Regions from separate parts of the Arthrobacter sp. PvP103 genome, predicted to be linked through region 2. Evidence: riboswitches for the same ligand, from Rfam matches in the RefSeq annotation. Region 2 holds a riboswitch; each other region holds the start of a gene.
What was found. Region 2 has a riboswitch for thiamine pyrophosphate ahead of thiC (phosphomethylpyrimidine synthase ThiC). Riboswitches for the same ligand answer to the same signal wherever they lie in the genome.
Positions count from the first base shown of each region.

Region 1: it holds a riboswitch for thiamine pyrophosphate, as region 2 does, so the genes downstream of both, JOE41_RS09695 (ECF transporter S component) here and thiC (phosphomethylpyrimidine synthase ThiC) in region 2, are expected to answer to the same signal.
Region 3: it holds a riboswitch for thiamine pyrophosphate, as region 2 does, so the genes downstream of both, JOE41_RS03910 (FAD-dependent oxidoreductase) here and thiC (phosphomethylpyrimidine synthase ThiC) in region 2, are expected to answer to the same signal.

Region 1 is NZ_JAFIBQ010000001.1:2,109,516-2,119,473, reverse strand. It holds gene JOE41_RS09730 (Na+/H+ antiporter subunit A) at 1-2,685, shown strand, start outside; gene JOE41_RS09725 (Na(+)/H(+) antiporter subunit C) at 2,682-3,320, shown strand; gene JOE41_RS09720 (Na+/H+ antiporter subunit D) at 3,317-4,936, shown strand; gene JOE41_RS09715 (Na+/H+ antiporter subunit E) at 4,933-5,478, shown strand; gene JOE41_RS09710 (monovalent cation/H+ antiporter complex subunit F) at 5,475-5,753, shown strand; gene mnhG (monovalent cation/H(+) antiporter subunit G) at 5,743-6,162, shown strand; gene JOE41_RS09700 (DUF4235 domain-containing protein) at 6,180-6,443, opposite strand; TPP riboswitch at 6,594-6,736, shown strand; gene JOE41_RS09695 (ECF transporter S component) at 6,810-7,442, shown strand; gene JOE41_RS09690 (ABC transporter ATP-binding protein) at 7,459-9,078, shown strand; gene JOE41_RS09685 (energy-coupling factor transporter transmembrane protein EcfT) at 9,075-9,878, shown strand.
Region 2 is NZ_JAFIBQ010000001.1:497,776-507,733, forward strand. It holds gene lepB (signal peptidase I) at 1-792, opposite strand, end outside; gene lepB (signal peptidase I) at 793-1,470, opposite strand; gene rplS (50S ribosomal protein L19) at 1,554-1,913, opposite strand; gene trmD (tRNA (guanosine(37)-N1)-methyltransferase TrmD) at 2,172-2,996, opposite strand; gene rimM (ribosome maturation factor RimM) at 2,997-3,590, opposite strand; gene JOE41_RS02380 (RNA-binding protein) at 3,712-3,954, opposite strand; gene rpsP (30S ribosomal protein S16) at 3,956-4,378, opposite strand; gene JOE41_RS02390 (hypothetical protein) at 4,563-5,000, opposite strand; gene JOE41_RS02395 (VOC family protein) at 5,112-5,987, opposite strand; gene JOE41_RS02400 (amidohydrolase family protein) at 6,034-7,152, opposite strand; TPP riboswitch at 7,238-7,345, shown strand; partial or broken gene thiC (phosphomethylpyrimidine synthase ThiC) at 7,340-9,219, shown strand; gene JOE41_RS02410 (hypothetical protein) at 9,188-9,922, opposite strand.
Region 3 is NZ_JAFIBQ010000001.1:851,530-861,487, reverse strand. It holds gene JOE41_RS03945 (aminopeptidase P family protein) at 1-1,258, opposite strand, end outside; gene JOE41_RS03940 (PHP domain-containing protein) at 1,343-2,191, shown strand; gene JOE41_RS03935 (site-specific DNA-methyltransferase) at 2,277-3,149, opposite strand; gene JOE41_RS03930 (DEAD/DEAH box helicase) at 3,158-4,915, opposite strand; gene JOE41_RS03925 (RNB domain-containing ribonuclease) at 5,215-6,687, opposite strand; gene JOE41_RS03920 (ferritin-like domain-containing protein) at 6,729-7,403, shown strand; gene thiE (thiamine phosphate synthase) at 7,404-8,117, opposite strand; TPP riboswitch at 8,144-8,263, shown strand; gene JOE41_RS03910 (FAD-dependent oxidoreductase) at 8,250-9,602, shown strand; gene thiS (sulfur carrier protein ThiS) at 9,599-9,835, shown strand; gene JOE41_RS03900 (thiazole synthase) at 9,841-9,958, shown strand, end outside.

The DNA.
Region 1 (9,958 bases), 1.6 Mb from region 2:
TTCGGTGCCCAGCTCCTGGCCTTCGCGGGGGCGATGTTCGGCCTGGTCACCGCCGATGACCTGCTCCTGATGTTCATCTTCTGGGAACTCACCACCGTCCTGTCCTACCTGCTGATCGGCTACGCCCGCACCCGGCTCTCCGCCAGGCGCTCGGCCCTGCAGGCCCTGATGGTTACCACGGCGGGCGGCCTGGCCATGCTGGTGGGCCTCATCATTCTGGGGTCCAGCGCCGGAACCTACCGGATCTCGGCAATCCTGGAACAGGCTCCCGGGCTGACCACCGGCCCGGCAGCGGGGGCCGTGGGCGCCGCCGTCGTCCTGATCCTCATCGGTGCCGTGACGAAGTCCGCGCTGATACCGTTCCATTTCTGGCTCCCCGGAGCGATGGCGGCGCCCACACCGGTGAGCGCGTACCTCCATGCCGCCGCGATGGTGAAGGCCGGCGTCTACCTCGTGGCGCGGCTGGCGCCGGGCTTCGCGGAGACGGCGTACTGGCTGCCCATGGTGCTGGGACTGGGCCTGGCCACCATGCTGGTGGGCGGCTACCGCGCGCTGCGGCAGACCGACATCAAGCTGATCCTGGCGTACGGCACGGTGAGCCAGCTGGGCTTCCTCACTATGGTGGTGGGCCTCGGCAAACCCGATGCGGCGCTGGCCGGGTTGGCCCTGCTCCTGGCCCACGGACTCTTCAAGGCCACCCTGTTCCTGGTGGTGGGCATCATCGACCACCAGTCCGGAACCCGCGATCTCCGCAAGCTCTCCGGCGTCTACAAGTCCTCCCGCGCCCTGGCCGTGGTGGCGGCCATCGGTGCCGCGTCGATGGCCGGCATCCCGCCGCTGGCAGGCTTCGTGGCCAAGGAATCGGTGTTCGAGGCCTTCGTGCACTACGGCACCTCCGGTGATGCGGCCGGCTCCTGGGGCCTGGTGGTGCTCGCCGGGCTGGTCCTGGGGTCCATCCTTACCTTCGCCTACAGCGCGCGTTTTATGTGGGGTGCCTTCGCGTCGAAGCCCGGCATCGAATCCACACCGTTCAAGGCCATCAAGCCGTCCTTCCTTGCAGCCCCCGCACTGCTGAGCCTGCTGACCATCGTCTACGGCCTGTGGCCGGCGCCGGTGGACGCCTGGATCCAGCCGTACGCCGCAGAATTCGTGCACGACGGCGGCGATCCGGCCACCGCCGCCGGCCACCTCGCGCTGTGGCACGGACTCACGCCCGCGCTGGGCCTGACGGCCATCACCTTCGTGCTCGGCCTGGCGATGTTCTATGGCCGCAACATGGTCGCCAGGGGCCAGAGCCTGGTGCCGGCGTGGGTGGACGGCGACCGCGCCTACCAAATCACCATCGGCGCGCTGGATGACGTTGCCGTGTGGGTCACGGGACGCACGCAGCGTGGTTCGCTGTTCTTCTACCTCGCAGTGATCCTCACGGTGGCGTTCGCCCTTCCGCTCACCGCCCTGCTCATCGCCGGGAAGCCACTGCCGGACGGGCTGTACTTCATCGATCCCAATTCGCCGCTGCAGCTGGTGGCCGGAGTCGGCATCGTGATCGGGGCGCTGGCAGCCGTGCGTGCGAACAAGCGGTTCCTCGCCGTGCTGATGGTCTCCGTGACCGGCTACGGCATCGCCCTGATGTTCGCCCTGCAGGGCGCACCGGACCTGGCCCTGACCCAGATGCTGGTGGAAACCATCATCCTGGTGGCGTTCGTCCTGGCCATGCGCAGCCTGCCGGCCGAACTCCGGGACCGCACCGGCGGCAAGTACCGGGTGATCCGCGTGATCATCGGGGCGGCGTTCGGCGTCACCATGATCTTCGTGGCCATCTACGCGATGGGCGCGCGGGTCGCGACGCCCGTCGCGTTGGAGTTCCCGCGGCTTGCCTACGAAGGCGGCGGGGGACTGAACATCGTCAACGTCACCCTCGTGGACATCCGGGCGTGGGACACCTTCGGCGAGATCTCCGTTCTGGCACTGGCCGCCACCGGTGTCGCCAGCCTCATCTTCGTGAAGGGGCGCGGCGACGGCATCCGGGCCTCGTCCTCCGTGGCCGAAGGGACCGTGGGCCGGCGCTCCGGTGCCGGACAGAGCTCCCGTGACAGCGCCGCGTTGGCCCTGAGCCGCAAATTTGCTGCCTCCAACAGGGACGCCTGGCTCGTGGCAGGGCGCACCATGGCTCCCGAGCGCCGCTCCATCATCTTCGAAGTGGTCACCAGGCTGGTGTTCCACTCGATGATCGTCTTCTCCATCTACCTCCTGCTCGCCGGTCACAACCTTCCGGGCGGCGGATTCGCCGGCGGTCTGACGGCCGGGCTTGCCCTGACCATCCGCTACCTCGCCGGCGGCCGCTTCGAACTGCGGGAGGCCACCCCGGTGGGTGCGGGAACGCTCCTGGGAATCGGGTTGGCCACGGCAGCGGCCTCCGGAGTGGTGCCGCTCCTGCTGGGCGGGCAGGTGTTCCAGAGCGCCATCATCGAACTGTGGCTGCCGGTGTTCGGCGACATCAAGTTTGTCACCTCCACCATTTTCGACATCGGCGTCTACATCGTGGTGGTAGGTCTGGTGCTGGACGTGCTGCGCAGCCTGGGCGCGGAAATCGATGAGCACTTTGAAGAGAACCCCGAGGGCGAGACCGAAGGGCAGGAACCGGACGGAATTCCCGCCGAAACCACGGGGAGGGGGAAAGCATGAGCGTCAACCTGACATTGCTGACCGTCATGGGCGCGCTCTATGCCTGCGGAATCTACCTGATCATGGAACGCAGCCTCACCAGGGTGCTGCTGGGCCTGATGCTGCTGGCCAACGCCACCAACCTGCTGATCCTGGCCACCGGCGGCTACGCCGGCCTGGCACCCATGTTCAGCAAGGACACGGACCCCCGCGACTACAACGACCCCCTCCCGCAGGCACTGATCCTGACATCGATCGTGATCTCCTTCGCGGTGACCGCGTTCATGCTTGGCATCATCTACCGGACCTGGGTGCTGGCCCGCCGCGATGAGATCCAGGACGACGTCGAGGACATCCGTGTTGCCGAGACCCCCAGCTTCGACGCGGAGGATGATTCCGAGATTCCGGTAGAAACCTCGGAGTTCCCGCTGACCATGATCGGTTCGGACGGCAAGGGCATCACCGGTTCGGACCTGTCCGCCGACAGCGGTTCCGGCCGCGGCGCTTCAAGCGACGGCACTTCAGGCGACGGCCCGCAGGGCGGCGTGGCCACGGTCAAGGCCGGCGACCGCAAGATCAAAGCCAAGGACGCCGCTGCGGAAGAGCAGCCCGGCTCCCAAAACGTGACCCCCGGCCCGGAAGGAGGCGTGAAGTGAACATCGCAAGCTTTGCCCCGCTCGCCGTCGTACTTCCCATCCTCGGTGCCGCCCTGACGTTCGTGCTGATCCGGCACTCCAAGGCCCAGCGGGCCGTCAGCATTACGCTGCTCTCGCTGACGCTCCTGCTGGAATGCGTGCTGCTGGCGTCCGTCTGGGACGGCGGAACCGCGGCCGTCAACATCGGCGGCTGGCTGCCCCCGTGGGGCATCGTGATGGTGGTGGACCAGTTCTCGTCCCTGATGCTGGTGGTCTCCTCCACGGTCAGCCTCGCGGTGCTCGTGTACGCCACCGGCCAGGGCATGGCCGACGGCGACCAGGACGCGCCGCTGTCGATCTTCCACCCCACCTACCTGATCCTGGTGGCCGGCGTGTCCAACGCGTTCCTGTCGGGCGACCTCTTCAACCTCTACGTGGGGTTCGAGATCCTTCTGACGGCGAGCTATGTGCTGATGACCCTCGGCGGAACCGGCCCCCGCATCCGTGCCGGCGTGACTTACGTGGTGGTCTCCGTGGTGTCCTCCGTCCTGTTCCTGATCGCCATCGCCATGATCTACGGCGCCACCGGAACCATCAACATGGCGGACCTTGCCGTCAAGCTCGCGGACCTGGACTCCGGAACGCGGATGCTGCTGCACGTGATGCTGCTGGTGGCCTTCGGCATCAAGGCGGCTGTCTTCCCGTTGTCCTTCTGGCTTCCTGACTCGTACCCCACGGCACCAGCCCCCGTCACGGCGGTGTTCGCCGGCTTGCTGACCAAGGTGGGGGTCTATGCCATGGTGCGCACCGAGACGCTCCTCTTTCCGGGGGACTCGCTGAACACTCCGCTGATGGTGGTGGCATTACTGACCATGGTGGTGGGAATCCTGGGTGCGCTGGCCCAGAGCGACATCAAGCGCCTTCTTTCGTTCACCCTCGTCAGCCACATCGGCTACATGGTGTTCGGGCTGGCGATGTCCTCGGTGGCCGGACTTGGCGCGGCGGTGTTCTACGTGGCCCACCACATCACCATCCAGACCAGCCTCTTCCTGGTCACGGGCCTGATCGAACGCCGCGGCGGAAGCTCGTCGATCGACCGCGTCGCCGGCCTGGCCAAACTGTCCCCGATCCTGGCCCTGCTGTTCTTCATCCCCGCCATGAACCTGGCCGGCATCCCGCCGTTCTCGGGTTTCCTGGGCAAGCTCGGGCTGCTGCAGGCCGGTGTGCAGCTTGGCACCCCGCTGGCCTACGCCCTGGTGATCGGCGGTGTCGTGACCAGCCTGCTGACGCTCCTGGCCGTCGCCCGTGTGTGGAACCGCGCGTTCTGGCGCAAACCCGAGGACGCCGAGAACCCGGACCCCGTGCTGCTCGCGGCCCCTGAGGATTCCGAGACGGGCGACCGCGCAGGCAAGCGCAACGTCACGCTGCTGCCGCGGACCATGGTGGGATCAACCCTGGGCCTCGTGGCCTTCGGTGTGGCCCTCACCGTCTTTGCCGGGCCGCTCTTCCGGGTGGCGGACCAGTCGGCCGTGGAAATGCTGGACCGGTCCGCCTACATCCAGGCCGTGCTGGGCGAAAACGCCCCCGTGCCCCCGATCGCGCAGCCTGAACCCGTCCAGCAGGAGGGGAACAAATGAACCGCCGACGGATCTCAATCCGGCAGGAACTGCCCCTCCTGGTCTGGCTGGTGTTCGTCTGGGCAGCGCTCTGGCAGGACTTCAGCCCCGGTAACCTGCTGTTCGGTGCGCTGATCGCGGTAGTGGTGGCACGGCTTTTCTACCTGCCCCCGGTGGAGCTGGGCGGCCGCTTCAGCATCGTGCGGGCAGTTCCGTTCGCACTGGTGTTCCTGGCCAAGGTTGTGGCCGCCAGCTTCCAGGTGCTGTACCTGGCGTTGGCCCGCGGGCCCAAGGTGACCAACGCGGTCGTCGCGGTCAAGCTGCGCAGCCACTCGGACCTGATGGTGACGGCCACCGGCCACGTCATTTCGCTGATCCCGGGTTCGCTGGTGGTTGAGGTGGACCGCTCCACGTCCACGCTCTACATCCACGGACTCAACGTGCGGAGCGGAGAGGACATTGTGAACCTGCGCAAAGAGGTCCGGGACGCCGAGGCGGCACTGATCAGGATCATGGGCACCCGCGAGGAACTGGCCGCACTGAAACAGGAGGTAGCGGCATGATGGGCGTTGTCCTGGCCGTGACGGCCGTGATCCTATCCCTGGCGGCAGCCGGGGCGATTGTCCGGATCGCCATCGGCCCGTCCCTGCTGGACCGGGTGCTGGCCTCTGACGTGCTGCTGGCCATCATCGGTGCCACGCTCTGCATAGACATGGCCGTCAACCGGCACCTGAACAACCTGATGCTGCTCGTGGCGCTGTCCATCATCGGGTTCATCGGATCCGTGACCGTGGCGCGCTTCGTGGCCGACCGGCGGGAGCAGCCCCATGAATCCTGAACCATCTGCCGTGGACACAATCATTGATGCAGTGTCGGCCGTCTTTATGGTGGTGGGCGCCCTGATGTCCCTCGGTGCGGCGGTCGGCCTGTTGCGCTTCCCCGACCTGATGAGCAGGATGCACGCCGCCACCAAGCCCCAGGTGCTGGGGCTGTTCCTGCTGCTGGCCTCGGTGGGCCTGCAGCTGCGGACCTGGTGGGTGTGGCCCGTGCTCTTCGTGGCGTGGATCTTCCAGGTGCTCACCGTTCCGGTGTCTGCCCACATGGTGGGCAGGGCAGGCTACCGCACCAAGCACCTGCACAAGGAACTGCTCACCACGGATGAACTGGAGGCCGTGGTGCTGAAGGCAGCCGACAAAAAGGCCGCCGCCAAGCGCGCCGCCGACGAGGATGACGGCGGCGCAGCCTAGCGGCGGCCCTCAAATGCCTAGACGATGTCCTGGCTCTTGGCGAAGCGGGTGATGGCACGCTGCGTGCCCCGGTTGGCCAGGACCTGGATGATGGCGCTGACAGCCGCCGAGATCAGCGCAAAGGTCAGGGCGCTGCGCAGGGTGGTGGGGACGTCGTCCTTGTCGCCCTTCGGGGGCTTGCGGCCGGTGATCTTTTCCCAGACGACGTCAACGGCCTTGGTGCCGGCGAATCCGGCAAGCAGGCTCACTCCGGTTCCAAGCAGCTTGATGAAAAAACTCACTCCAGTACCCCTTACAGGTGGGAAACGACGGAAACAGGGCTTCCCCTAGCCTAGCCGCATCAACCCGGCCGCATCACCGCCCATTGTGACACCCTCCCCGGGATTTCGCGGGCCCGCGGGTGTAAACTGATCCACGCCCACAAGGGCGAATTGATACGACAGGGGAGCGTCGCCGTCGGGCATCACTGGAACATTCCAGGGAACCGGAGGCGGGCGCTGAGAGTGCGGACAGCCGCAGACCCTCGAACCTGATCCGGTTAGTACCGGCGCAAGGGAGTCGAGTTCTCAGAGTGTCCGGCAGCTGGCGGCGGAAGCCGCGGACTGCCCGGGTAGCACTCTCCCCTCCTGTACCTCAGGAGGAAGAAAATGACTGGAATGACGGCCAAGCAGACGCTTGGCAACAGCAAGTACAACTGGCGTGTGGTGGACATTGTGGTTGCCGCGTTGATCGCAGTAGCCGGCGGCGTCATTTTCTGGGCCTGGTCCCAGGGGGCCGCTGCCGTTTCGCCGCCCATGAACGCCGTCTACCCGCCGCTGACCGGCCTCATCGCAGGCGGCTGGATGATTCCCGCCGTCCTGGGCATGCTGATCATCCGCAAGCCCGGAGCCGCCCTGTTCTGCGAAACAGTGGCCGCCACCGGTGAGCTGATCATGGGCTCGCAGTACGGCGCGTCCGTGCTGTTCTCCGGCTTCGTGCAGGGGCTCGGTGCGGAGATCATCTTCGCGGTGTTCGTTTACAAGAAGTTCAACCTCCCCGTTTCGCTACTGGCCGGTGCCGCTGCGGGCCTCTTCTGCGGCCTGAACGACTCGTTCGCCCCGTGGGGGTGGAATATCGCCTACGCCGCCGGCGACAAGCTGGCTTACATCATCTTCACGGCCATCTCCGGTGCGATCATCGCCGGCGGCCTGTCCTGGATCGCCACCCGCGGCCTGGCCCGGACCGGCGTGCTGAGCTCCTTCGCCTCCCGCAAGGCAGCGGCGGAGCCCGTCTTCTCCTGATGAACGCACACTGCTCATGACGTCTTCCGACACCGTCCGCCCGGCAGCGGTCACGGCACGCGGCTGGGGCTGGCGGCATGCCGGCCGGTCCCGGCCCGCCGTCCACGGCCTGGACCTGGACATTCGGCCGGGCGAACGCGTGCTGCTGCTGGGTCCATCCGGCGCGGGCAAATCCACGCTGCTGCATGCCCTCGCCGGGGTGCTCGGTGACAGCGACTCCGGAGCCCACCACGACGGAACGCCGGATGCCGACGACTCCGACGAGACCGGCACCCTGCTGATCGACGGCGCCCCGCCGCGTGCCCGGCGCGGGCGAGCCGGCCTGATGCAGCAGGACCCCGAGACGCAGGTGGTCCTTTCCCGCGTGGGGGACGACGTCGCCTTCGGCGCCGAGAACCTCGCCGTCCCGCGCCCGGACATCTGGACGCGTGTCGGAGAGGCGCTCGACGACGTCGGGCTGGCCCACTTGCCGCTGGACCACCCGACGTCGGCCCTGTCCGGCGGGCAGAAGCAGCGCCTCGCGTTGGCCGGCATCCTCGCCATGCGCCCGGGGCTGCTGCTCCTCGACGAGCCCACCGCCAACCTGGACCCCGCGGGCGTCCTGGAAGTCCGTGACGCCGTGGGCCGTTGCCTGGACAAGACCGGGGCAACGCTGGTGGTGGTGGAACACCGCGTGGGCGTATGGAAAGACCTTGTGGACCGGATCGTGGTGCTGCAGCCGGGATCCGCCACGGACACCGCGGTGCTCCTGGACGGCCCGCCGGACCAGGTCCTGGCAGAGGCCCGGGACATGCTCGTTGCCGCCGGCGTCTGGGTGCCCGGGTATGTGCCCGCCACCCGGGCGCGGACCGGTGCCACCGAAGCACCCGGCACCGGAGCGCAGGGCGGCCCGGGAGAGCCGGGCGCCGGGAACCTCCTGCTGGCCTCCGAGAACCTTGCCGTGTCCCGCGAACGTCCCCGCCGGCGGCGGTTCAAGGCTGTCCAGCCGGTACCGGTGCAGTCCGGCATCACGGCGCAGGTCCGTGCCGGCCAGGCACTGACCATCACGGGGCCGAACGGTTCCGGAAAGTCCACGTTTGCCCTGACCCTCGCCGGCCTGCTCCAGCCGGTGGCGGGCACGGTTTCCGCCACGGTTGACCTCAGCGAAGGTGCCGGCATTGACCCGTACAAGTGGAAGGCGGAACAGCTGATCTCCCGGATCGGAACCGTGTTCCAGGAGCCGGAACACCAGTTCGTCACCGGCCGGGTGCTGGATGAGCTGATGTTCGGCCCGCGGCACCTGGGCCACGGAGAGGACCGAGTGGACGAACTCCTGGAGCGCCTCCGGCTGACCAAGCTGGTGGACGCCAACCCCTACACACTCTCCGGCGGAGAGAAGCGCCGGCTGTCCGTCGCCACCGTGTTGGCCGCCCATCCCCGCGTGCTGATCCTCGACGAGCCCACCTTCGGGCAGGATGCCAATACCTGGGCGGAACTGGCGTCCTTCCTCTCCGAACTCCTCGACGCCGGCACCGCCGTGGTGTCGGTGACCCACGACCAGGAGTTCAGCGACGTCCTCGGCGGCACCGAGCTGAACCTTGGCACGCCTGAGCCCGGCCGTCCCGGCCTGCGCAACCCGGAGGTGGCTGCACCGTGAGGGAAGCGCTGACCCTGCAGGCGAACCACGCCCTGCTCACCCGGGCCAATCCGCTGGCCAAGTTCGCCGTCGTGATGCTGATGACCGTAGTGCTGGCGCTGTCCATCGACTGGGTGTCCGCCTCCGTTGCGCTGGCCTTCGAGCTGCTGCTCTTTCCGCTGGCCGGACTGACCGTCGCGCTGCTCTGGCAGCGTGGCTGGCCACTGATCGTGGCGGCTGCACTGGGCGGCTGGAGCACTTCGATCCTGGCGCCGGACGCCGGAAGGATACTGCTCGACGTCGGGATCTGGTCCATCAGTGAAGGCTCGCTGGAGCTGGGGCTGGGATTCCTGCTGCGGGGGGTGGCAATCGCCCTTCCCGCGGTGCTGTTGATGAGCTGCACGGACCCGACCGACCTGGCAGACGCCCTCGCCCAGAAGGCGAAGCTGCCGCACCGTTTCGTGCTGGGTACGCTGGCCGCCATGCGGCTCGTGGGGCTGATGGCCGAGGAATGGCAGACGATCGGCATGGCCCGTCGCGCCCGCGGTGTGGGCTCGCACGGCAGCCCGGCACAGCGCCTCCGGGCGACGCTGGGGCAGAGCTTCGGACTCCTGGTCCAGGCCGTGCGCCGGGCGTCGCGGCTTGCCGTCACTATGGAGGCGCGGGGGTTCGGCGGCGCGCAGCGGACCTGGGCGCGTGAGTCCACGTACAGCCCGCTGGACGTCTGGGTGGTTCTCGGCGGCGTGCTGATTGCGGCGGCGGCCGTGTCCGCGGCAGTCGGGGCAGGGACCTGGAATATGGTGTTTCTGGAGCAGCAATAGCGGCCGGCTGACACCCTGCATATCGCACGACATGGATATTGTGTGAGTTCAAGTGCACTTTTCCGCGTTTCGCGTTCCCG
Region 2 (9,958 bases):
GCCGCCGTTGCTGTCCTGGTGGGCGCGGGAATCGGCCGAGTGGTTCCTGTTGTCCCCCATCACCCAGATCTTGCCGTCCGGGACAACGACGTCGAAGTTGCGGATGTCCGGCACCTCGGCGGGGTTGACGTAGGTCTCGTCCACGGCGGTGCCGTTGATGGTGAGCTTGCCGCCGGCGTCACAGCACACCACATGGTCGCCCGGGAGGCCGATCACGCGCTTGACCAGGTGCTGCTCCGAATTGTCCGGCAGCAGTCCGACGAACGTCAGGCCGTCCTGGACCCAGGTATACGGGCCGTCGGTCTTCTCCGGCGAGGGCACCAGCCATCCCTTGGTGTCCTTGAAGACCACCACATCCCCGCGCTCAAGGGCGAAGGGTTCAGGCACGAGCAGGTTGACGAAGATCCGGTCGTTCACATCCAGCGTGTTGACCATGGATTCGGATGGAATGTAGAACGCCCGGAACAGGAAAGTCTTGATCAGGAAGGACAGCACCACGGCGATGGCCACCACCGTGAGCACCTCCTTGATCCAGAGGTACACCGCCCCGTGGGCTTTGCCTTCTTTAGCCGCTTTCGACGGGCCGGATTTCGAATGTGCGCCGTGCGAACCGGCCGCCCGGCTCCCGGCTCCGGCGGGCAGGCCGGTTTCGGCCGAAGGATCATCAGGCGTGCCTGCGGACGGAGCAACGGTGTCCCTGTCCGTGGCAGTTCCCGTTTGGTCGCCTCCGGCCGAGGCGCGTCCGGCGTCGTGCTTGAACGGATCAGGAGTCCGGGGGTCGGTCTCGGGCATCTACTGTCCGTCCTTCGTCGTCGTGCTAATTTCTGCTGGCCGGGGAACGGCCGCAAATCTGTCAAGTGGCCAGATGATCTGGACCGGCCTGCCAATGACCCGGTCCAGGGGCACCATGCCGCCGCCCGGTGCGCCCAGGAGGCTCCGGGAATCGGCGGACATGGAGCGGTGGTCTCCAAGCAACCATAACCGTCCCGCCGGAACGATCACGCTGAACTTCTGCTTGCTCGCAACGTCTCCGTCATAGAGGTATGGTTCCTCAAGCGCCTGACCGTTCACTGTGAGGCGCTGCTGGTCGTCGCAGCAGACAACATGATCTCCGGGCAACCCGATAACCCGCTTTATGTAGGTTGTATCACTGCCCGTAACGCCAAGCCAGTGACCGGCCGCCGCGGCGGCGTCCTGAAGCTGGCCGTTGCCGCTGTTGAGCGGGGCGAACGTCCCGCGGCCGTCAAAGACTACGACGTCACCGCGCCGGACCGGCTCGGACTGGAAGTCGGTGCGGGACACCAGAATCCTGTCCCCCGCGCCGAAAAGCGGCTCCATGGAGGCGGAAGGTATGTAGTACACGTCCAGCCAGAGTGCGCGGACAAGTCCGCTGACCAGAACGGCCAGCGCCAGTGCCAGAAACACAAAACGCCAGCCCAGTTTCCTGGGCTGGCGTTTTGACTGGTCCATGATCCGTATCCTGTGGCGCTGTTGCGGAAGGCTCCGGCGCGGGCCGGATCCGGGTTCTGGACCCGCCGTGGAAGTCCGGGGACTTACTTGGCGGTGCTGAAGTCGCGCTTTTCCTTGATCTTCGCGGCCTTACCGCGCAGTGCACGCATGTAGTAAAGCTTGGCGCGGCGGACGTCACCCTTGGTGACGACCTCGATCTTGTCGATGATCGGGGAGTGTACCGGGAAGGTACGCTCTACGCCGACACCGAAGGAAACCTTGCGGACCGTGAAGGTTTCGCGGATGCCGTCGCCCTGGCGGCCCAGGACGAAGCCCTGGAATACCTGGACACGGGAGTTCTTGCCTTCGATGATGTTCACGTGAACCTTGAGGGTGTCACCCGCGCGGAACTGGGGAACATCGGTGCGCAGCGACGCTGCGTCTACGGTATCGAGGATATGCATTGATCCACTCCTGGTGAACGCCACAGGTCATCCACTTTGGGTCACGGCAGCCAAGCCCGGGACTATGCCCGGAAATCACTGCCGAAAATTTTCTGATCCGGCTCCGTCACTGATTGGCGGGACCGGGGTGCCGGGCTGTTGGTGGCGCTCCCCCTGTGGCAGGTGCGCACCCAGCAGGCACAAGGACTAATTTTGCCACATTCGGAGGATTCCGGCGAATCCGGAGACGCCTGACGGCGTCGGCGGTCCCGCGGGACGTCAGCCGTCCGCCGGCGCGCCATTCCCGGGCTCCTCCGGGCGGCGCCGGAGATGACCGTCGACGACGTCGTACCCCAGGTCGCCGAGCGCGGCGCGGTCCGCGCGGGGAAGATTGCCGGCGTCGAACTCTGCGAGCAAGTCGGGCCGGCGTTGGGCGGTCCGGCGGTACTGCTGATGCCGGCGCCACTGGGCAATCTTGCCGTGGTTGCCACTCAGCAGAACCGGGGGAACCTCGCGGTCACGCCAGGAGGAAGGCTTGGTGTACACGGGGTATTCCAGCAGCCCGTCCGAGTGTGATTCCTCCACGAGGGATTCCGGATTGCCCACAACCCCCGGAAGGAGCCGGACGATGGCTTCCGTCATGGCCAGAACGGCCACCTCGCCGCCATTGAGGACGTAGTCCCCCAGGCTCATGGGCCGGACCGTGAAGTGCTCTTCCGCCCACTCGATGACACGTTCGTCAATGCCCTCGTAGCGGCCGCAGGCAAAAACCAGCTGCTCTTCCCCGGCGAGCTCGTGTGCCAGCGCCTGGGTGAACCGCTCCCCTGCAGGGGACGGTACGATCAGCACCGGCTTACGGGCGGCGTCGCCGGCCCTGGCTGCCGCTACGGTACTAAGCGCCTGTGCCCACGGTTCAGCCTTCATCACCATGCCGGCTCCGCCGCCGTACGGAGTGTCATCCACCGAGCGGTGCTTATCAGTGGTGAACTCACGGAGATCATGGACGTTCAAGTCCAGGATGCCGTCCTGGCGGGCCTTCCCGATCAACGAAAGTTCCAGGGGCGCAAGGTACTCGGGGAAGATGCTGACGACGTCGATCCTCATTTAGGCGTTGTCTCCGGCCTCAGCCTTGCCCGGCTCCGCCTCGCCCGGCCCGGATTCGCCGGCGTCCGACGTTTCGCCGGAATCTTCAACGTTGATTTCGAAGAGGCCGGGCGGCGGAGTGACCAGGATGTACTTCTCTCCGACATTGACCTCAGGCACGATTTCCTCGACGAAGGGAATCAGGATTTCCTTGCCGTCCGGTGACTCCACCACGATAAGGTCCTGGACCGGAAGGGTGCGGAGACCGGAAATCGTGCCTACGACGGCATCGCCAACGCGGACGTCGAGGCCGACGAGCTCGTGCTCGTACCAGCCTTCGTCGTCTTCCTCCTCGAGTTCTTCGGTCTCGATGAACAGCTTGGCGCCGCGCAGGGCTTCGGCCTGGTTGCGCGTCTCGATGCCTTCGAAGCCCAGCAGCAGGATGTCCTTGTTCCAGCGGGCACTGTCAACGGTGAGCGGCCCCGCCGACGCGGGTTCAACCACGAACCGGGTGCCCGGAATGAATCGGTCCTCCGGCGCGTCGGTCAGGACCTGGACGGTCACTTCGCCGCGGATGCCGTGCGGTTTGCCGATTCGTGCCACCTGAAGCTGCATCTGTTCCTCTGTTCCGGGATTCGTTCTGTTGTGGTTCTACTGCGGCCGGGCCGAAAACAGTCCGGCCCCTCCACCATAATCTGGTGAAGGGGCCGGACTTGAGACAAGTATTGCGGGGCGTTTACCGGCGGCGGTCGGTGTCGACGACGTCGACCCTGACCTGCTCGCCGCCGGCCAGCGCCGCCACGACAGTGCGCAGCGCGCGTGCCGTGCGGCCCTGACGACCGATCACCCGTCCAAGGTCGTCCTGGTGAACCCGTACCTCGAGGGTGTCCCCGCGGCGGTTGTTCTTGGCGCTGACCTTGACGTCCTCGGGACTGTCAACGATCCCGCGGACAAGGTGTTCGAGCGCTTCTGCCAGCAATTTACTCAGCCTCGGTGGTCTCTGCTTCAGCTTCGGTGGAAGCCTCGGCTGCCTCGTCCTTCTTGGCCTTCTTGGTGATGGCTTCCGGGATGATCACGGAACCCTTTTCCGGCGTAACGAAGGCAGCCTTGGGAGCCTTGGTCTTCAAGGTGCCCTCCTGGCCGGGGAGACCCTTGAACTTCTGCCAGTCACCGGTGATCTTGAGGATCGCGGCAACCTGCTCGGACGGCTGTGCGCCGACGCCGAGCCAGTACTGGGCACGGTCCGTGTCGACCTCGATGTATGAGGGCTCTTCGGTGGGGTGGTACTTGCCGATCTCTTCGATGGCACGGCCGTCACGCTTGGAGCGTGCGTCCATGACGACGATGCGGTAGTACGGTGCGCGCATCTTGCCAAAGCGCTTAAGGCGAATCTTTACGGCCACTTTTGTGGTCACTCCTGTTTCTGAAACGGGGTCGAGCCCGGCGTTCTGCACCCGTGGGGCGGGCCGTACTAGGGGGTTCTAAAAGGACAGGATCCGGACGCGGAGAGAGGGGCCACGCAGATCGAGTACCTGTTTATTGTGCCAGATCGGCGGCGGGATTTCGACTTGACACCCGGCGGGCCGTTCAGGAAGACCAGACATACAGCCCGGTCCGGGCGTTCGGATCCACGCTGCCGGCCATCTGTGCGAGCCGCTGGACATACCCGCGGGCCTCTTCGGAACCAAAAGGCATGTCCTCCTCCGCCGCCCACCTGGCAGCCACGTCCTCCAGGACATCGCCCTCGCCTTCGGTCTCGTAGCTAAGGAGTTCGGCGAGCGCACGCACCATGGCGGCCGGCACGCCCAGGAGCGAATCGCTGGCCACGTCCACCATGGCGAGCTCGTAGTCCGCCCCCGACGCGTGGACAGCCGCTCCAGCGAGGTCGCCAAGCTGTTCAATCTCAAAATCGCTGATGTCCGGAATCCGAAGCGCGTCCGGAGCAGCGGGGCCTCCGCCGTCGAGTGCCGCCGCGCGCTTGAGCGCCTCGTCGTGGGTGGAAACAAAGATTTCGGTGAAACCCATGAAAATCATCCTCATTCCGTCGGCGGTGCGATGGTCCGGCGGGCAGCTTCGCAGCCTTCCCGGACTTCCGGCTTCAGCCTAACCCAGAAGAACGCGCAGCTCAGCGCCGCCTCAGCGGACGGCGACGCGGATCCGGTTGCGCCACGGATCCTCAAACCGCAGCTCGGCTCCCGTGTGGTGCGACGCGACGCCGGCAACCCGCAAACGGTCGGCGAGCGCGCCGACGTCGTCCGTTTTTGGCACTTCGATCAGGACTTCTCCCAAACCAAGGGTGTCCCGGCGGGGTCCCGCGCCCCTGCTGTTCCAGACGTTCATGGCCATGTGGTGGTGGTAGCCGCCGGCCGAGACGAACAGGGCCTGCCCGTGCCATCCGGCGGTCTTTTCGAAGCCAAGAGCGCCCACGTAGAAGTCGTGCGCCGACTGGACGTCGCCGACCTGCAGGTGGACGTGCCCGACGCCGGCCGCAGCGTCGCGCTGACCGCTCACCGCGTCCTCAGTCAAGTAGTCCTGCAGGAACCGCTGCGGCGGCAGGGCAAGGCTGTCCATCACCACGTTGGCACCTTCCCACGACCAGGCGGTCCGGGGGCGGTCCCAGTAGAGTTCGATGCCGTTGCCCTCCGGGTCGTTGAAGTAGAAGGCCTCGCTGACGAGGTGGTCTGCGCTTCCCGTGAAAAGCCTCGGTTCATACCGGGCGGCAGAGGCCACCGTGGCAGCGAGCGACGGGCGGTCCTCGAACAGCAGTGCCGTGTGGAACAGCCCCGCCTCGCCCTTCGCCGGGAGGTTAAGCCCGGGGGCCGGCGCCAGATGGACCAGGGGCGCTCCGCGCCGTCCAAGGTACACGCCGCCGTCCTGCTCAGCCACGACGTCCAGCCCGAGCGCGCGCTGGTAATAGTCCGTCATCAGCTTCATGTCGCCCACCTTGAGCATCACCGTGCCCATGGCGAGATCGGCGGGCAGCAGGTCATTGCTGCTGGATTCTGTGGTCATGCCAACTCCAAACTCCGGAAGCTAGGCCGCCGATGTCCGGCGACGCTTACATAGAGTAAATTACTTGAAGGTTCAATTTATTCCTAGCGGAGATGCCGCCCCGAAGAACGATGTGCTTGAGGTGCCGAAGTGTGGCCGGATTGACCCTGGGGTCCAGTTCGCACAGCACGACGTCGGCGCTGGCACCTTCCGCGATGCCGTCCGCTCCCAGCCACTCCCGCGCCGCCCAGGACGCGGCGTCCAGGGCTGACGCCGCGGGCAGGCCGGCGGCGTGGAGCGCCTGGATCTCGTCCACGATCCTGCCGTGGCTGATGACACTGCCCGCATCAGTCCCGGCGTAGATCGCCACGCCCGCTTCGAAGGCCTCGAGGATGCGCTCGTTCCGCCGTTCCCAGAGCGCCTGCATGTGCGCCGCGTACACCGGAAACTTCGCTTTCGCACGAGCCGCGATGTCCGGAAACGTCGCAATGTTGATGAGCGTGGGAACGATGGGAACGCGCTGGTCCACGAACCGGGGGATGTGGCGCGGCAGCAGGCCGGTTCCGTGTTCGATGCAGTCGATGCCGGCGTCGAGCATGTCATCCAGGGTGTCCTCTGCGAAACAGTGGGCGGTCACCCTGGCGCCTTCGTCGTGGGCGGCGCGCACAGCGTCCCGCACCACTGCGGCCGGGAACGACGGCGCAAGGTCGCCGGCGTCCCGGTCGATCCAGTCCCCTACGAGCTTGACCCAGCCGTCACCCGCCAGCGCCTGCTTGCGTACGGCCTCGACCAGTCCTTCCGGTTCCACTTCGATGGCGAATCCCCGGAGGTAGCGGCGCGTCCTGGCGATGTGGCGGCCGGCGCGGATGATGCGCGGCAGCTCCGGCCGCTGCTGGAGCCAGCGCGTGTCGTGGACGGCGCCGGCATCACGGACGAGCAGCGTGCCCGCGTTCCGGTCCGTGACAGCCTGCTCTTCGGCGACGGAATCCGGAACGTCACCGGCTGGTCCTAGCCCGATGTGGCAATGCGCATCGACCAGGCCCGGCAGCACCCAGCCGCTCAACACCAGGTCAGGCGGAGCGGCCGGCCGTGTGAATGTCAGCCTGCCGTCCACGGCCCAGAGGCCCTGCCGTTCCCGGTCGGGGGCGGTGAGCACGGTCCCGCTGAATTCGATGACGCCACGCATGCTTCCAGCCTAGACCGGCCGACTGCCCTCCCCAGTTGTGACCTGCATGTGACACGGACCCGCCCCGGCCCTGTGGTAGCTTCGTCTACGACCACACGGGTGCCCTTGCAAGGGCTGAGATCGGGCTGACGCGGCCTGCGACCGTTGAACCTGTCCGGGTAATGCCGGCGAAGGAAGTGAGTATTCCGTGAATACACAAGAAACACAGCTGATCCCTGCCCAAAACGAGGCCGCCCCCGGCAATTCGGCACCTGCCGAAGCGCAGTCCCTGAAGTCGCACTCGCTGGCATTCATCACCGATGAAGCCACCGGGATCCGGGTGCCGGTGACCGAAATCGCCCTTGAGGACTCACCGGGCGGGGCAGCCAACCCGCCGTTCCGCGTGTACCGGACTGCCGGGCCCGGCAGCGATCCCGTGGTGGGCCTGGAACCTTTCAGGACCCGGTGGATCGAGTCGCGGGCCGACACCGAGCCTTATGGCGGCCGGGAACGGAACCTGCTCGACGACGGCCGGTCGGCCGTGCGCCGCGGCGCCGCATCCGCGGAGTGGAAGGGCGCGCAGCCGTGCCCCGCCGCGCCGTTGAAGGCAGGACTGTCACGCAGATGCACTACGCCCGGCAGGGTGTCGTGACGCCGGAGATGCAGTTCGTTGCCCTCCGCGAAAACTGCGACGTGGAGCTGGTCCGCAGCGAAGTGGCTGCCGGCCGCGCCATCATCCCCAACAACATCAACCACCCGGAATCCGAACCGATGATCATCGGCAAGGCCTTCCTGGTGAAGATCAACGCCAACATCGGCAACTCGGCCGTCACGAGCTCCATCGCGGAGGAGGTCGACAAGCTGCAGTGGGCCACACTGTGGGGCGCCGACACCGTGATGGACCTGTCCACCGGCGATGACATCCACACCACCCGTGAGTGGATCATCCGCAACTCCCCCGTGCCGATCGGCACCGTTCCCATCTACCAGGCACTGGAAAAGGTCAACGGCGAGGCCAACAAACTGACGTGGGAAATTTTCCGCGACACCGTGATCGAGCAGTGCGAGCAGGGCGTGGACTACATGACCATCCACGCCGGCGTGCTGCTGCGGTATGTGCCCCTGACCGCCAACCGGGTGACCGGCATCGTCTCCCGCGGCGGCTCCATCATGGCCGGCTGGTGCCTTGCCCACCACCAGGAGAACTTCCTGTACACGCACTTCGACGAGCTGTGCGAAATTTTCGCCAAGTACGACGTCGCGTTTTCGCTGGGCGACGGGCTGCGGCCCGGTGCGACGGCGGACGCGAACGACGCCGCCCAGTTCGCCGAACTGGATACCCTGGCCGAACTGACGCAGCGCGCCTGGGAGTTCGACGTGCAGGTGATGGTGGAAGGACCCGGCCACGTGCCGTTCCACCTGGTCCGTGAAAACGTGGAACGCCAGCAGGAACTCTGCAAGGGAGCACCGTTCTACACGCTGGGGCCGCTGGTCACGGACATAGCCCCGGGCTACGACCACATCACCTCCGCCATCGGCGCTACGGAAATCGCCCGCTACGGCACGGCCATGCTCTGCTACGTCACGCCCAAGGAACACCTGGGGCTGCCAAACAAGGACGATGTCAAGACAGGCGTCATCACCTACAAGATCGCCGCCCACGCCGCCGACCTCGCCAAGGGCCACCCCGGCGCGCACCAACGCGACGACGCCCTGTCCAAGGCCCGGTTCGAATTCCGCTGGCGGGACCAGTTCGCCCTCTCGCTGGACCCGGTCACCGCCGAATCCTTCCATGACGAGACGCTGCCCGCGGAGCCAGCCAAGACCGCGCACTTCTGCTCCATGTGCGGGCCCAAGTTCTGCTCAATGCGCATCAGCCAGGACATCAGGGACGAGTACGGTTCCGCCGAGGCACAGTCGGCACTCGCCGAGATGGCGGCAGGCATGCGTGAGAAGAGCAACGAATTCCTCGCGGCCGGCGGCAAGGTCTACCTACCCGAGCTGCAGCTTCCAGACCCGGAACGACCGGGCCGGCACGGTGCAGCGACGGGCGACGCTACGACGCCCGTGAGTGCTGACGCCTGCTGACTTCCGCGATGAACGACCGGATAACCCGGTCTCCCTCCACCGAATCCTGAGGCCGGTGTCCGCCCGCGGCAACGCGGTGCTGGGCACCGGTTTCACGCAGGTAACCGGCTATCTCTTCGTAGAGCGGCTCCCAGCCGCCGGTGAGCACGAGCGTGGGGACTCCCGGCACGATCTGCAGTGGCGCCTCCCACGGGGGCGCCTGCAGCCGCAGCCGGCGGGCGGCGTTGAGTGCTTCCGGCGTGGCCGGCCCATCACTGTGCACGGAAAATGCCCGACGGACGAACTCCCGCTGGAAGTCGTCGTCGCCGAGCTGATGCCGCACGTCAAAAAGCGGCTGCATCAAGGCGCGGTGCGCAGCAGTGGCCGGCAGTTCGGCGGTCAGTGACAGGCAGGCGGGCTCCACGAGGGTGAGGGAATGCACCAGGTCCGGGCGTTCCACGGCCGCCATCATGGCCGCAATGGCGCCCTGGGCATGGGCCACGACGTGCCCGCCGGCCGCGCCCCGGCCATCGTCCGCCAAGGCCCCCAGCACAATCCCGGCGTCCGCCTGGAAGTCCGATTCGACGGGCTCCGCAGACGCGTCGAAACCGTGCCGGCGCAGGAACAGTGCGTCGTAGGCCAGGGCCATGCCGTGCTGCTTGGGCCACGCGGCAGACCCGAAGGCTCCCGAACCGTGGACGAACACTACGCGCTGCTTAAACATGCCCCAACCCTATGGCAATGGCCGGACAATTCGGCC
Region 3 (9,958 bases), 350 kb from region 2:
GGCTGATGGCTTCCTCGACGGACACGGGCAGCAGGCCCCATTCCGCCAGGCGCTCAGCGAGGACAGTGGTGGCGGCCGTGTGGATGTCGCGGAACTTGGTGCCGGGCTGCGCGGCGGCGAAGCCAGCGTCCGCTGCGTCCAGGACAGCCTCGTAGACCTTGCGCTGGACCTCGGTAAACGTGCCGTTGGCGGGCAGGGTACGGGTGATGTCAGCCGTATAGAGGGAATCGGCCTCAACGCCGGCATCCAGCAGCAGGAGCTCGCCGGCGTTGACCGTTCCGGTGTTCCGCGTCCAGTGCAGCACGGTGGCGTTGTTGCCCGAGGCCGCGATGGTGTCGTAGCCCAGCTCATTGCCCTCTTCCCGGGCACGGGCAAAGAAGGCTCCCTCGACGACGCGCTCGCCGCGCCGGTGGGTCAGGGCCCGGGGGAGGGCCTTGACGACCTCGGTGAACCCTTCCACGGTCGCGGCCACGGCGGTCTTCATCTGCTCGATTTCCCACGCATCCTTGAGCAGGCGGAGCTCGGAGAGGGCCTCGGTGAGCTTCTCATCAAGGGCATCCAGCACGCCCAGGTCCAGGTTGTCCGGGTCCTTGGCAGTGTTGTAGCGGGCCGTGTCCACCAGGGCGTCGATGTTCTCGTCCACCTTGCGCACCAGCCGGATGGAGATACCGCCGATTTCGGGGGCGCCCACATTCTTGGTGATAGCCAGTTCGAGCTCGTCGATGTGGGCAGTGGCGAGGCCCAGCCTGCGTTCGAATTCTGCCAGCGTGGGGCGGGCGCCGATCCAGAATTCGCCGGAGCGGGAGTCTGCATAGAACTGTTCGGTGTCCCGGCCGGCGAGGGGCCGGAAGTAAAGGGTGGCGCGGTGGTTCCCGCCGTCGTCGCCCTTTCCTTCTTCAACCGGTTCGAAAATGAGCACGGCGTCGGGCTCGTGGTCGAGGCCCAGGCCCGTCAGGTGGGCGAAACCGGAGTGGGGGCGGAAGCGGTAGTCGCAGTCGTTGGAGCGGACCTTCAGCGGGCCGGCGGGGACCACCAGGCGTTCGCCCTTGAACAGGCCGGAAATGGTGCGACGCCGGGCGGCGGCGTGATCGGCCACGGCGTCCCGATCGGGGAGCTCTTGTGCCGAGGGCGCCCAGTTGCTGGCCATGAAGGCCTTGAAGGCGTCGGAACTGGGCCGCTGCGAGCGGTTGTTGACGCGCTCTTCGAGGGGCTGGCTTACTGTATTTTCACCGTTGTAGGTGTTGTCTGCATCGTTCACCGTCCCATAGTCTCACCAGCTGCGTGGCCGGGGCCACCGAACACTGCACCGAAGACTGCACCGGCCATCTACTAGGCTGGGCAGGTGAGGATTGATCTGCATGCCCACTCGAATGTTTCCGACGGCACGGAGGCGCCCGCAGCGGTGATGGCGGCCGCCGCTGCCGCAGGCCTGGACGTAGTGGCCCTGACCGACCACGATTCCACCGACGGCTGGGCGGAAGCGTCGGCGGCGGCCCGGAGCGCGGGGATTGTCCTGGTGCCCGGCATGGAGATTTCCTGCCGTACGGAGGAGGGCATTAGCGTCCACCTGCTCAGTTACCTGCACGATCCTTCGCACCCCGGCCTGCTGGAGGAAATCACCAAGGCCAAGGACGCGCGCCTCATCCGGGCCGAACGCATGGTCACCCTCCTGGCCGAGGACTACCCGCTGACCTGGGACGACGTCATCCACCATGTGGCACCGGGCGCCACGCTGGGGCGGCCGCACATCGCCGACGCCCTGGTGGCTGCCGGGGTGGTCGCGGACCGGACTGAGGCCTTCGCCTCGATCCTGACGTCTCAGTCCCGGTACTTTGTCCAGCATTACGCCCCTGATCCGGCCGTCGCCGTGGCCCTGGTCAGGGAGGCGGGAGGCGTGCCCGTGTTCGCGCACCCGGTGGCGTCGGCCCGCGGCCGGGTGGTGGGCAGGCGCACCTACCTGGAGATGATCGACGCCGGCCTGGCAGGCCTGGAGATCGACCACCGCGACAACCCGGAGAAGGGCCGGGCCTACCTGCGTGCACTCGCCGAGGAACATGGCCTGCTGGTCACCGGCTCCTCCGACTACCACGGCACGGGCAAGCCGAACCTGCTGGGCGAGAACCTCACGGCACCCGAGGTCATGGCGAGGATCGAAGAGCAGGCCAGCGGAACCGCCGTCGTGCGTCCTTGAGCTCTGCCGTTACCTCGTGAACCGCGCCCCCGGCTGACTGGCAGTTAACGCTCTGGAAACCGCGAATGACGACGAGATATGCGGGTCAGTTGGGTGGGAACGACGTAAACGATGCCAGGGCACTGAGCCGCTTGGACATGACCTCGATGGCAGGCTGATTCTGGTCCACGCAGACGAACTTCCGGTCCAGCTTGGCGGCCACGGCTCCGAGGGTGCCGGAGCCGGCGAAAAAGTCCAGGCACCAGTCACCCGGCCGGCTGGAGGCAGCCACCACGCGGCGGATCAGGCCCTCGGGCTTCTGCGTCGGGTAGCCGGTTTTCTCCTTGCCGGTGGGGGAGACGATGGTGTGCCACCAGACGTCGGTGGGCAGCTTACCGAGCTCCCGCTTTTCCGGCGTGACCAGTCCGGGTGCCATGTACGGTTCGCGGTCCACTTCAGCGCTGTTGAAGTGGTACTTGGCAGGGTTCTTGACGTACACCAGGATGTTGTCGTGCTTCGTGGGCCAGCGGAACTTGGCGCGGGCGCCGTAGTCGTAGGCCCAGATAATCTCGTTCAGGAAGCACTCCCGGCCGAAGATGGCGTCCAGCATCACCTTGGCGTAGTGGACTTCCCGATAGTCCAGGTGGAGGTACAGGGTGCCGTCATCAGCCAGCAGCCGCCACGCTTCCACGAGCCTTGGTTCCAGGAAGGACCAGTAGTCGCTGAAGGCGTCGTCGTATTTGTGCAGGGCACCCTTGATCGTGTCGTAGGAGCGGCCCTTGAAGCCCACGCGGTCGCCGCCGCCGTCCGCGTTGCGCACCATGGTGGTCTGCTGGCGGCTCTGGGCGCGGCCCGTGTTGAACGGCGGGTCGACGTAGATGAGTGTGAAGGCGCCGTCCGGCAGCGTGGGGAGGTACTCCGCGTTGTCCGCGTGTACCACCAGGTTGCTGCCGTCCGGCGCCCAGACGGTGTCAGTCATTGAGGGGTTTAGGCCTCAGTGTTGCCGTGTTGTGCGCCGTCCTGGGCTGCGTTTCCGCCGCCCACCACTTCGCCGTTGCGGCGGCGCGTGCGGGTGCGGCGGCGGGCGCGGGTTGCCCGGTCGACCTCCGCCGGCGCTGAAGCGGGCGCTGCTGCCACGGGGGCTGCGTCGGCCGCCGGAACGGCTGCCGCAGTGTTGTCGGAAGAACGACGGCGGCGCTCACCTGAACGTGCGCCCTCGCGTCCGGAGCTGTCCCTGCTGCTCCCGGCCTCGCTGCGGCGGGAATCGCGTCCGCCGGAGCGGCCGCTGTCGCGTCCACCGCCGGTGCTTCCGCCGCGGGCGGTGTCGCGGCCGCCGTCCCGTGCGCTGCCGCGCCCGGTCTTCTTGCCGGTCTCGCCCAGGTCCTCCAGGACCTCGGCGTCGACGCCGGCGAGTACGCGCTTGTCGCGGGGCAGGCGGCCCTTGGTGCCTTCCGGAATGTCCAGCTCTTCGTAGAGGTGCGGGGACGAGGAATAGGTCTCCACCGGTTCCGGCACGCTGAGCCCCAGCGCCTTGTTGATCAGGCCCCAGCGGGGCATGTCGTCCCAGTCGACGAAGGTCACGGCGGTACCCTTGTTGCCGGCGCGGCCGGTGCGGCCCACGCGGTGCAGGTAGATCTTTTCGTCTTCGACGCACTGGTAGTTGATCACGTGCGTGACGTCGTCGACGTCGATGCCGCGGGCGGCGACGTCGGTGGCCACCAGGACGTCAACCTTGTTGTTGCGGAAGGCCCGGAGGGCCTGCTCCCGGGCACCCTGGCCAAGGTCGCCGTGAATGGCGGCCGCAGCGAACCCGCGGTCCACCAGTTCTTCGGCCACCTTGGCGGCGGTGCGCTTGGTCTTGGTGAAGATGATGGTGCGGCCACGGCCGCGTGCCTGCAGGATGCGGGCCACCACTTCGATCTTGTCCATGCTGTGGGCGCGGTAGATCAGCTGGCGGATGTCGCGCTTGGTCAGGCCCTCGTCGTCCGGATCAGCCGCCCGGATGTGCGTGGGCTGGGTCATGTAGCGGCGGGCCATGGCGATGACCGGGCCGGGCATGGTTGCCGAGAACAGCAGGGTCTGGCGGACGGCGGGGGTCCCTGCAATCAGTGTCTCGACGTCCGGCAGGAAGCCGAGGTCCAACATTTCGTCGGCCTCGTCGAGGATGACGATCTTGACGTTCTTCAAGCTCAGGTGCTTCTGCTTGTACAGGTCGATCAGGCGGCCGGGGGTGCCGACAACGATCTCGACGCCCTTCTGCAGGGAATCCACCTGCGGCTCATAGGCGCGGCCGCCGTAAATGGTGGCAATGCGGGCGTTGCGCTTCCGGGCGGCGTTTTCCAGGTCCTTGGCAACCTGGACGGCGAGCTCGCGGGTGGGCACGATCACCAGCGCCTGCGGAGCGCCCGGGACTGCCAGCTTGTCGAAGCCGGGGTCGTCGCGTCCCACCACGCGTTGCAGCGCGGGGATGCCGAAGCCCAGGGTCTTGCCGGTGCCCGTCTTGGCCTGGCCGATGATGTCGTGGCCGGCGAGGGCCACAGGCAGCGTCATAGCCTGGATGGGGAAGGGGTGGGTGATTCCGGCGTCGGCCAGGGACTCGACGATGTCGGCGCGGACGTTGTAGTCCGCGAACGATTTCTCCTCGATCTCGTGCGGCTTTTCGTCCGAGATGATGGTCTCTTCCGGCTCGATCGTTTCAGTGCCGGTTTCGTCGGTCAGAAGTTGGTGCGTATGCAATTCACTCACAGGGGAGTTTCCTTATTCATTTGGGCATTGGCGCTGCTTGCTCAACGGGGCCGGCCGCGAGGCCGTTCCGGAGCACGCTCGGGCGCGCAAGCAAATCCAGTGGAAGCCGATCGCGGGCTATCTAAATGCTGGCACTGGGGACCAGCGGGTGTATCTCAAGATCGCGTAGGGGCGGGCTTGTTGAATTCAAAAATCATGGAAATCAACGACCGGGCATCCATTACTACCCCCTCAGTCTAGCTGTTGCCCGCAACCATCCCCGACTGACGCCCCGGACGCGGTCCGCAATCTGCCGGCAATCACTCCACCAGCTCAAGCCGGATCACCCGCGTGCGGATGTCTGACGAGATCAGCCTGACCCGGACCGTGGTGCCGGATTCGAGTTCGCCGGGGCACCGGGCCGTCACCGCCGGGTCTGCGATCTGGATGATGCCGGACGGTCCGTTGCCGTTCCCGTTCCCGCCGTTCCCGTTGGGCTTGCCCGGTTTCGACCCGGAGATGACTACGGCGTCAAACTCCTGCCCGATGTGGTTGACGAGCAGGGCGGCTTCCACCGTATCCAGGGCCAGCCGTTCCATCCTGGCCGCCAGCTGGTCCGAGGCGCCCATGATTTCCGGCAGCGAGGGCAGTGCCTCGCGGGCCCAGTCGGGAACCGCGGTCCGGTTGCTCAGCGCCTCACAGATCACCAGGACGAAGCGGTCGATCAGGCGGCGCAGCGGTGCCGTGGTGTGTGCATAGGCGGCCCCGATGGCCGACTGGATGGCGTCCTCCGGCACTGTGCCGTCAAAGGGCGTGTAACCGGCGCCCCGGAACAGCATCCCGGCGGAGTGCAGGATGGCCAGCTGGCGGGGGTCGGTGGGGTCAAGGGAGCGCAGGTACTCGCCGTAGCTCGCCTCACCGTCCCACGGCTTTCCGAGCGCGTTTGTCTGCCGCTTGAAATGAAGGAGCGACCGTTCGTCGGGGGCGGGCATGGTACGCAGGATCCCGACCTTGCCTTCGAGCATAAGGTCAGCCGCAGCCATGCCGGTCATGAGGGAGATCTGCGCATTCCAGTCCTCCACGGGGAGGGGCGGAGCCGCCACGATGCGGTAGCCGCCGTCGGGCAGCTGTTCGATTTCCTGTTCCGGCATGTTGAGGCTGGCGCCGCCGCGGAGCCGCTCAAGTTCCACGCGCTTGATCCCCACCTCCCTCAGGAGCAGGAGGACGGGGGCGGCACTGCCGGAATCCAGCTCGGCCTGGACTCCCTTATAGGTGAGCTTCGCCCGGCTCCGGATCCTGGCCCGGCGCACCAGCACCGATACCACTTGGGCCGCCGCATCCAGGTCGAACTCCCACACGAAGGCGGCGCACAACTGGCCGGCAAGCAGGCTGCCGGCCTGTTCGCTGATGACCTCCGGGTGCAACGGAATCCGACCGTCCGGGGCGTAGAACGTCTGCCCCCGTCGGCGCGTCTCGGCGTCGAGCGCACCGCCCGGTGCCACAAAGGACGGCACGTCGGCGATGGCATAGAAAACCTTGTACCCGTCGCCTGACCGCTCGATGAAGAGGGCTTGGTCCAGGTCAGTGGAAGACGGCGGATCGATGGTCACAAAGCCCACATCGGTGAGGTCCAGGTCAGGCATCTTATGTTCCGCGATGGCCGCCAGCGCATCCCGCAGGACATCGTCAGGGAAGGGCCCGGGCAGCTCCAACTCCGTGCGCAGCGCGTTCAGCGCTTCGGCCAGCCGGTTGGTCTGTTCGTGGACATTTGGAGTCAGGTGATGATGTGACACGAAAGTCAGGTTAGCTCCATTTGCGCCATTAGTCTTGGACGATGAGCTCATCCCCGGCTGACACCGCTCGCTACAACCGTTTCGTCGCAGACTTGTTCGGAATGATGGCCTACGGCGAGCTGTCAGCTTTCGAGAGGTTCTCCTCTGACGCGCGGTATTCGCCGACCCTTCACGACCGGGCCGTGCTCGGCAGGATTGCCGTGGTGGAGTTCCGGCACTACGAGCTGGTGAGCGCCCGGCTTGAGGCCATGGGGATCGACGCCGAGGATGCCATGCTGCCGTTCCAGGCGGCCGTGGACTATTTCCATTCACGGACGCGCCCGGCCGACTGGTACGAATCACTGATGAAGGCCTACGTGATCGATACGGTTTCTGCAGACTTCTACCGGGCTATCTCCCGCTATGTTGATGCCGGAACGCGGGACGTCATCGAACAGATCCAGGCCTCCGACGAGACAACGGAAGTTCTCCGCGAACGGCTGAGGAGCGCGCTCGCCGATGATCCGAGGCTCGCGTCGAGGCTTGCCCTATGGGGCAGGCGGCTGCTGGGCGAAGCACTGACCCAGGCGCGACGCGTCAGCTACGAGCATGCGTTCCTGGGAAGCCTGATCGGCGGCGAGGACAGTGCCGCCGCGAAAGAGCTGGTCAGCGGGCTGATCGCCGGTCTGGCGGAGAAGCACTCCAAGCGGATGACGCAGCTCGGCCTGACCGGATAGTCAGGATGCGCCGGCGTCGAGTGCCGCCAGCAGCGACCTCGCGGCCGCGGCGGGGTCGTCGGCCTCGGTGATGGCGCGGACCACCACGATCCGCTCCGCTCCTGCAGCCGCCACCTGTTCTACGTTGCCCAGGTCGATGCCGCCGATGGCGAACCACGGCAGGCGCGGCCCGTCAACCGTTGGCCCCGCAACGCCGCCAGTTGTTTTGGCAGTCGTTTTGCCGGCGGCTTCCGCCGCATAGCGGACCAGCTCGAGGCCGACGGCGGCACGGCCCGGCTTCGTGGGAGTGGCCCACACCGGCCCGACGCAGAAATAATCCAGGCCTCCCGCACCACGGGATGCGGCGATGGCGGCATCGATCTGCCCGTGGCTGTGCGTGGACAGGCCGATCACGGCTTCACCGCCGAGGAACTTCCGGGCGGACGCCAGGGGGAGGTCCTTCTGCCCTACATGAAGCACCGGGGCGCCGGAGAGCGAGGCGATGTCCGCGCGGTCGTTGACCGACCACAGCCGGCCATGGCGGCGGGCCGCGGTTTCCAGTACTTCGAGCAGCTCGAGCTCCTCGGCCGCTTCCAGGCCCTTGTCGCGGAGCTGGATGATGTCCACGCCGCCTGCGTAGGCGGCATCAACGAAGTCGGCAAAATCGCCGCGATCCGTGCGGGCATCAGTGCAGAGGTACAGGCGGGCATCAGTAAGGAGAGCTTGCTCGGTCATGGCACAAGCCTAGTTCCCCTAAACTGGGGGAGTACCGCGGGAGCCCGCCGCAGCTGTCACAAAGCTGCAGGGCTGAGAGGGCGTCAGAGCCGACCGCTTGACCTGATCCGGTTAGTACCGGCGTAGGGAAGGATGACAATGACCCCGCAATCCCCGCCCACCCGCCCACCCGCGCGCAGTCGCGACGGGCACGGCGTGCACATCAGCGCAGACGTCGCCGTGATCGGCGGGGGAGTAATCGGCCACGGCATCGCCTGGGAAGCCCGGAAGTCGGGCAGGTCCGTGGTGATCATCGACGACGCACCGGGAACGGGCGCGAGCTGGGCCGCCGCAGGCATGCTGGCGCCGGTCAGCGAACTCCACTACCAGGAGGAAGACCTCCTGGAGCTCATGCTCCACTCCTCGGGACTGTGGCCGGCCTTCGCGGCCGGCCTGGAAACCGGGCGTGCCTCCCATGAACACGGCGGCGACGGCCCGGACACCGGCTACCTTACGACGGCGACCCTCGCCGTGGGTGCCGACGCCGCAGACCGCCGGGCGCTCGCCGACCTGCGCGCCGTCCAGCAGGCCAGCGGCCTAACGGTGGAACCGCTGACGGTCAGGGAAGCCCGGGCACGGGAGCCGCTGCTGAGCCCCGGGATATCCTGCGCCTTCGACATCCCGGCCGACCATCAGGTGGATCCCCGCAAACTCCTCGCCCGGATCGCGGAGCTCCTGCCAGGGGCCGCCGTGTGTGACCGGGCCGCCGGCCTGCTCTGGGAGGACGGGCGCGTCAGCGGCGTCAGCCTGGCCGGGGGAGGAACCGTGCACGCTGGCGAAACAATCATTGCCAACGGACTGGAATCCGCGTCCCTGGGCGGAATGCCTCCCGGACTTCAGCTGCCGCTGCGCCCGGTGTACGGCGACATCCTGCGCCTGCGCGTCCCCGCCTACCTGCAACCCCTGGTGACATCCACGGTCCGTGGAATGGTCCACGGAGTTCCCGTCTACATCGTGCCCCGGCAGGACGGCACCGTGGTTATTGGGGCCACGCAGCGTGAAGATTCGCTGTCAGGAGCGGGCATCGGCACCGCCGTTACGGCGCCTGCGGGGCCCGTAACACCCGCAGGATCGGCCGTTTCCGCCGGCGGCGTCTACCAGCTGCTCCGCGATGCGCAGGTGCTGGTCCCCGCCGTCGCCGAATTGGAACTGCTCGAAGCCACGGCGAGGGCCCGTCCGGGAACGCCGGACAACGCGCCGCTGCTGGGCCGAGTAGCGGCCGCAGGAACCGGCATGGATATTGAGGGGCTGATCATTGCCACCGGCTTTTTCCGGCATGGCGTCCTGCTCACTCCTGCCGCGGCGTCCATCTGCAGGCAGCTGATGGACGGCGACGCCGATCCACGCTGGACCCCGTTCCGGCCCGACCGGTTTTCCGGCGTTTCGGCCGGACCGGCAACTCCCGCGCACACCGTCACAATTGACCCGAACAAGGAAACAGCATGAACATCACACTGAACGGCACGGCACACGCGGTGGCCGACGGCGCGTCCGTCACCACCCTCGTCAGCCAGGTCACCGGCAGGAACCTCGCGCCAAACGGGCAGGCTGCCGACGGCCAAAAGTTGGGCGTGGCGGTAGCGCGGAATTCCGAGGTGGTGCCGCGCAGCCAATGGTTCGTCACGGCACTGGCCGAGGGCGACGACGTCGAACTTGTTACCGCGGTACAGGGAGGTTGAGCATCATGGCAGGAACAACGGTTGCCGGCACGGCAGGGACCGGGCAGCAGGCTGCGGCGGACGCCTTCATCGTGGACGGCGTGCCGCTGGGATCACGGTTGATCATGGGTACCGGCGGTGCCC